Regions from separate parts of the Mycobacteroides stephanolepidis genome, predicted to be linked through region 2. Evidence: riboswitches for the same ligand, from Rfam matches in the RefSeq annotation. Region 2 holds a riboswitch; the other holds the start of a gene.
The links. Region 2 has a riboswitch for cobalamin ahead of metE (5-methyltetrahydropteroyltriglutamate--homocysteine S-methyltransferase). Riboswitches for the same ligand answer to the same signal wherever they lie in the genome.
Positions count from the first base shown of each region.

Region 1: another riboswitch for cobalamin. It lies ahead of MSTE_RS02525 (FecCD family ABC transporter permease); the one in region 2 lies ahead of metE (5-methyltetrahydropteroyltriglutamate--homocysteine S-methyltransferase).

Region 1 is NZ_AP018165.1:495,937-499,338, reverse strand. Features, by position in the region: gene MSTE_RS02535 (CbtA family protein) at 1-697, opposite strand, end outside; gene MSTE_RS02530 (CbtB domain-containing protein) at 713-919, opposite strand; cobalamin riboswitch at 1,092-1,317, shown strand; gene MSTE_RS02525 (FecCD family ABC transporter permease) at 1,423-2,475, shown strand; gene MSTE_RS02520 (ABC transporter ATP-binding protein) at 2,475-3,260, shown strand; gene MSTE_RS02515 (ABC transporter substrate-binding protein) at 3,257-3,402, shown strand, end outside.
Region 2 is NZ_AP018165.1:4,759,560-4,762,961, reverse strand. Features, by position in the region: gene fadD8 (fatty-acid--CoA ligase FadD8) at 1-720, shown strand, start outside; gene MSTE_RS23620 (TetR/AcrR family transcriptional regulator) at 717-1,307, opposite strand; gene MSTE_RS23615 (PaaI family thioesterase) at 1,297-1,716, opposite strand; cobalamin riboswitch at 1,797-2,024, shown strand; gene metE (5-methyltetrahydropteroyltriglutamate--homocysteine S-methyltransferase) at 2,165-3,402, shown strand, end outside.

The DNA of each region.
Region 1 (3,402 bases), 730 kb from region 2:
ACGAGTACAGCCTGAACAGATACAGGTCATGCGCCGGGAACCCCGGATAGACGATCTTCCCGTCGGCATCGAGCAGCGGTTGCGGCGCCTCGACAAATCCGGGCGTAACTGCGATGACGAGCCCGACCAGCACGACGAACACCGCGGCGGCGGCGAGCGTGGCCGTCCAGGTATCCACGCGCTGGGAGAGCTTTCGGCCCACCCATAGCGCCACCGCGAGTGCGATCGCCGCGACCACGATCATCAGCACGAAGTACCCGGTGCGCTCCTTGATGGTGCCCTCGGCGCTTGCCGCAGGCGGATTGGCCGGGAACTTCAGGAACGGCACCACATACAACACCAGGAACAGACCACCGGCGACGGCTAGCGCCTGCGCACGCGGACTGAGGTTGCCGACGCGCCCGATCGCCACCACATAGGCCACCGCGAACAGTGCGCCCATCGCGATTCCGAATCCGATGACACCGAGTGCCAAGCCCGCATTTGCCTGCGCGAGACGGCTGAACAGTTCCGCACCCTCATGACGGGCGTGGACACCGGCCGCCTCGTCGAGTGCGGACTGCGCCTCGCCTCGGCCCTCCTCGTAGGAGATGGCCCTGTTGATGACGGGCTCGACGAAGATCCATCCGAAGATGAAGGACAGCAATCCACCCCATGCGCCGAAGCCTAAGCCGCGCAGAATTATTGACTTTTCCATGTATTCGGCCCGCTGCTAGTGGCAGGGGAAGCCGAGCAGATGGCGGGCGTCATGCACGAACTCGTGAACGTGCATATCGCTACCGAAGATCGACACCGCACCCTGGTCGATGCCGATGAAGTAATAGGCGAGCAGCCCGAAGAGGGTGGTCACGCTCAACCACAGCGCAGCCTGGGGAATCGACACCGCAACCGGATGGCTGGCGGACGTTGTGTGTGCCATGTTGCTCCTTTTCGGGATACCGCGTCCCGGGTCCGATCGTCGTCTTCTGGAATCGACAGGTCGGGGTCTGACTTTTACAGTGGCGCGACCGTCCTGGGATCACACCAGGTTCCCGTCCTGTCGAAGGACGAACTGAGCTTAGTCGACGCGGCTGGTCTGCGCGTTCGAGTGATAGTTTTGGCCTCGCGTTGGTTTCTCCACGAGCACAAAGAAGCGCTCCTGGAGATCGCAAGAGGGAATCCGGTGTGAATCCGGAACTGCCCCGCAGCGGTATGTGGAAACGACAGCGGCACTAGAAGCACTGGGTTAAGCCCCGGGAAGCGGCCGCCGGTAGGTGAGGCTCGTAGATGAGCCTCGAGTCCACGAGTCCGAAGACCTGCCAACGCGGCCGCACCTCCTGGTGCGGTCATTCGCCAGTGCCGAGGGCCCGCCTGGTGGGTAATGCCTACGTGGCGTATCCGTCATGCCCGAAGTGTCGGCGACCCGACGACACAGGAAGATCGATGCTCGCAGCACAGCGCGGACGGCCGGTGTTCCTGGCTGCGGTCGGCGGTCTGGCAGCGCTACTGCTGCTGTCGGTGACGGCACTCGCCTTCGGCACCGCCGACGTGCCATGGCGCGACTGTCTGCATTTCCTCTGGGCGGGTGCGACCGGCGGCTCGGTGCCGGCCGCCGACGCCGCGAACTACCGAATCGTTGTCGAGTCCCGGCTGCCGCGGGTGATTCTCGCGATCCTCGTCGGTGCGGGGCTGGCCGTGGTGGGTGTGCTCGTGCAGGCCATGGTCCGCAACGCACTGGCCGATCCGTACGTTCTGGGCATCTCCTCGGGCGCCTCGGTGGGGGCCACCGCGGTCGTGGTCTACGGAGTACTCGGCACCCTCGGCGTGTACGCACTCTCACTTTCGGCCTCATTGGGGGCGCTCGCAGCAACCGCGCTTGTCTACCAAATCGCCCGTACCCCACAGGGTCTGATACCTCTGCGGCTGGTACTGGTGGGCACTGCGGTGGGGTATGGCCTGTCCGCGGTGACAACCGTGCTGGTGTTCTTGGCGCCGAACGGCGAAGCGGCGCGCAGTGTGATGTTCTGGCTGCTCGGCAGCTTGGGGGCGTCGTCATGGGACAAGGTGCCGGTAGCGCTCGCGGCGACCGTGATCGGCTTCCTGTGCGTTGCAGGGCTCGCACGCCAGCTCAACGCCCTCGCCATGGGTGACGAGGTGAGCGCGTCGCTGGGTTTGCACGCCGGCCGCTTCAGGGTGGCGCTGTTCGTGCTGTCCGCCGCCATGACCGGATGTTTTGTATCCATCTGCGGAGCAATCGGATTCGTGGGGCTGGTCATTCCACACGCGGCGCGGTTGCTGGTCGGGGCGGATCATCGGCGGGTCTTGATCGTGGCTCCGGTGCTGGGCGCATGCTTCCTTGTGGCCGCCGACCTCGTTGCACGGACCGCGATTCCGCCGCAAGAACTGCCCCTGGGGGCGATCACGGCGGCAGTCGGAGTACCCGTCTTCGTCGGGTTGATGCGTCGCCGTGCGATGTCCGCAGGAGCGGTGGGCTGATGGACGTCACCTACCGGAATGTCTCGGTCGATATCGGGGGTACTCGGATCGTTTCCGACATCGACCTCGAGATCGGGGCCGGTGGATTTGTCGGCATCGTCGGCCCCAACGGCAGTGGTAAGTCGACGACCCTGCGCTGCCTCTATCGCGCCCTTGCCCCGGCCACCGGTGACGTCACGGTCAGTGGCGTGTCGGTGCGGGCAATCAGCATGCGGGAGAACGCTCGTCAGGTGGCGGCACTCACCCAGGACATGTCCTTGGACTTTGATTTCACGTCCGCCGAAGTCATCGCCACCGGCCGGCTACCGCACGGCACGTCCCTGCGCGGCACCTCCGAACTGGACCGCCGCATCTGCGCGGAGGCCACCGAGACGGCGGACGTGACGGCCCTCGCCCACCGCAAGTTCAGTTCCCTCTCGGGTGGCGAACGTCAGCGAGTTCTCATAGCCCGTGCTCTCGCACAACAGCCGCGCGTCCTGGTGCTAGACGAGCCGACGAATCATCTGGATGTGCGCCATCAATACTCGATACTCAGTTCGGCTCGGACACTGGGTATTACCGTCATCGCCGCACTACACGATCTCAATCTCGCGGCACAGTACTGCGACACGATCCACATCATGGCCAAGGGACACGTGGTGCTGTCGGGATCACCCGACGAGGTGATCACCACCGAGTCCATCGGCCGCTGGTTCGGCATCGGTTGCCACGTCATCGCCCATCCACGAAGCGGCGTCCCACAGATCATCTTCGATGCTCAGCCAGAGAGGCAGGATAAGGAATGAAGGCACTCACCGGTTTGGCGGTCGCGATGTCGTTACTGTCGGCAAGCTGCGCGACCATCGAGGCACAAAGCCCCGGAACGGCGCGGGTGGCCGTCGAGAACTGCGGTGCACCACTGGACGTTTCGGTGCCAGTCACCCGAGC
Region 2 (3,402 bases):
CAGACCGTCTACTACGGCGCCTCGGCCATCAATCCGGTACGGCTCGCGGAGGCGATCAAGCGATTCGGGCCGATCTTCGCGCAGTACTTCGGCCAGTCCGAAGCGCCGATGGTGATCAGCTATCTGGCCAAGGGGGATCACGACACCCAGCGGCTCTCCAGCTGTGGCCGGCCCTCGGCGTTCCTGCGCACGGCGCTGCTCGACGAGAACGATCGGCCGGTGAAGCAGGGTGAGCCCGGCGAGATCTGTGTGGCCGGGCCGCTGGTGGCGGGGGGCTATTGGGGCCTGCCCGAACAGACCGCCGACACGTTCAAGAACGGCTGGCTGCGCACCGGCGATGTCGCACGCGAGGACGAAGACGGTTTCTGGTTCATCGTCGACCGGACCAAGGACATGATCGTCACCGGTGGTTTCAACGTGTTCCCCCGCGAGGTGGAAGACGTTGTCGCCGAGCACCCCTCGGTGGCGCAGGTCGGGGTCATCGGGGTGCCCGATGAGAAGTGGGGCGAGGCAGTGACGGCGATCGTGGTGCTGCGCGCGGATGCCGACCGCAGCGGCGACGCGGTGTCCAAGATGACGTCCGAGATCCAGTCCGCGGTCAAGGACCGCAAGGGTTCGGTGCAGTCGCCCAAACATGTGATCGTCGCCGACTCGCTGCCGTTGACCGCGCTGGGCAAGCTCGACAAGAAGGCTCTGCGTCAGAAGTACGCCACGGTCTAACTCTCGCGGGCGAGGAGCTCCCGGGCGCTGGCCCGGACGAACTCGCGCAGCCACGGTGCGGGCACGCCCCTATCGGGCAGATGACGGCGCACCGCCGCGTACGGCATGTCGATCAATGCGAACATCGTCTTGTCGATCAGCTCGGGAGTGATCGCGCCGAACCGATGCTCGGTGTACTCGCGCAACGCCGTGCGGACCCGCGAGTTGAGTGTCGTGAGCTCCGCGGCGAGGGTGTCGGGCCAGTGCGCGACCAAGTCGGCCTTCTCGTACTGGAGCAGCAGCTGCGCCTCGTTGCGGTTCGCCGTCGTCCAATCGAAGGCGTGGTCAATGGTCGCCGTAAGTGCATCGTCGAGATCCGACAGGCACAGGGCCGCGAGTATCCCGTTCTGATAGCGGGCGATCGATCGCAGCCAGAGCCGGGCCATGAGCTCATCGCGGCTGGCGAATCGGTGGTAGATCGAACCCGACGGTGCCCCGAGGACGCGTCCGATGGCGGCGGCGGTGGCCGCTGACGGGCCGCCCGAGGTCACCAGTGCCAGCGCCGCGTCCAGGATGTCGTCCGCGGTGTACTGCGGTTTACGCCCCACGGCGCCGGACCATGCTCGTGCCCTGAGCGACCGCAACCAGCTTGGTCGTGCCGTCGTGGCCTTCGACGGAGATTTCGCAGCGGCCCAGCGCCTTCGTGCGGCCGGTGCTCACCAGGGAGGCGTCGGCGAGTAGCCGTACCCCATCGCCCGCGGGGGACACGTACTCGACGGTGTATCCGCTGGTCACAATGTCTGCACCCAAACCAAGGGCGCAAGCGTAGGTGATGGCGTTGTCGGCGAGATAGCTCAATACGCCGCCGTGGATGAACCCGTTCTGCTGCCGTAGCTCGTCGCGGATATCAAGAGCGAGCCGGATTCCGGACTCATCGACCCGGCACACGGATGCGCCGAGGAGTCGGCTGAAGGGCTGCGCATCGAGCACCCGCTGAGCCTGGTCCAAGGTGATCACAATATTAGAGAATAGTCGCTAATATTTGTGTTGGATAGCGCGCATATGATGAGAAATGCAGCTGGTCTGCTGGTAGTGGCACGGGTTTGATCCGAGCCGGTACCAGCATCGAGTGCTGGACCCTCGGGCCCGGCACAAGAGGGAACCCGGTGAGAATCCGGGACTGTCCCGCAGCGGTATGCAGGAACGACAGTCGTCATATGCACTGGGTTGAGCACCAAGAAGCCTGGGAAGCGGCGACCAGTAGGAAAACCTGAGTCCGGGTAACGCCTGTAAGTCCGAAGACCTGCCAGCTGTGCCGGGTGCGCCGCACCCGGCGGATCATCGCCTCGCGGAATGGGCGTATGGCCGAAGCGGTTTCACCGAGCAGATATCTGTTGCGGTGGTTCCGTGCTCGGTTCTTCGTCCCCGGGCGGTGGCTACCCCGCTGTTGATGAAGGACTAATTCATGACTGCTCAACCTTTGACCGCCACCACGCTCGGATCCGCGCGCATCGGCCCGCGGCGTGAGCTCAAGAGGGCTACCGAGAGCTACTGGGCCGGACGTACCAGCCGTACCGAGCTCGAAACTGTCGCCGCAGGGCTTCGGCGCGACAATTGGACCGCATTGGCGGCCGCCGGGCTCGATTCCGTACCGGTGAACACCTTCTCGTACTACGACCAGGTGCTGGACACCGCGGTGCTGCTGGGAGCCCTCCCACCCCGTGTCGCCGGTATCGCCGATGACCTCGACCGCTACTTCGCCGCCGCTCGCGGTAATGATGACGTGACACCGCTGGAGATGACCAAGTGGTTCGACACCAACTACCACTACCTGGTGCCGGAGATCGGGCCGGACACGAAGTTCGAGCTGAACCCGACCAAGCTGTTCGGAGAGCTGAAAGAAGCTCAGGCGCTGGGTATTCCGGCACGTCCGGTCGTCGTCGGACCCATCACCTTCCTCGCGTTGAGTAAGTCAGTCGACGGCGCCCCGGCGACCATCGAACGGCTCGACGAGGTGGTGTCGCTGTACGAGCAGCTGTTGGTGCAGCTTGCCGAAGCAGGCGTCGGCTGGGTGCAGATCGACGAGCCGGTGCTCGTCACCGACATCCTGCCGAATGGTCCCGAACTGGCCGAGCAGGTGTATGGCCGTCTCGGCACGGTGGCCGATCGCCCCGCGATCCTGGTCGCCACCTACTTCGGGGACCTCGGTGCCGCGCTGCCGGCGCTGGCACGTACCCCCGTCGAGGCGATTGCCGTCGACTTGGTCTACGGGTCCGCATCGGGCGTGGCCTTGGTGCCGGAACTGGCCGGAAAGACCGTTGTCGCGGGCGTTGTCGACGGACGAAACATCTGGCGTACCAACCTGGAGTCCGCGCTGGGCACCCTGGGGACGTTGTTGGGATCCGCCGGTGCCGTGGCAGTGTCCACGTCCTGCTCGACGTTGCATGTGCCCTACTCGTTGGAGCCGGAAACCGAACTCGATGACCAGCTGCGCAGCTGGTTGGCTTTCGCAGACGAGAAGGTCAAGGAAGTTGTGGTGCTGGCGCGGGCACTGGGCGGGGCGCGCGACGCCGCGGAGTTCGCGGCATCGAATGCGGCTGTCGAATCTCGCAAGACGGATCCGCGTCTGAACAACGGCCAGATCCGTGCACGCCTGGATTCGATTCTGGCGGCTGGTATTTCACGTGGGGATGCCGCCGAGCG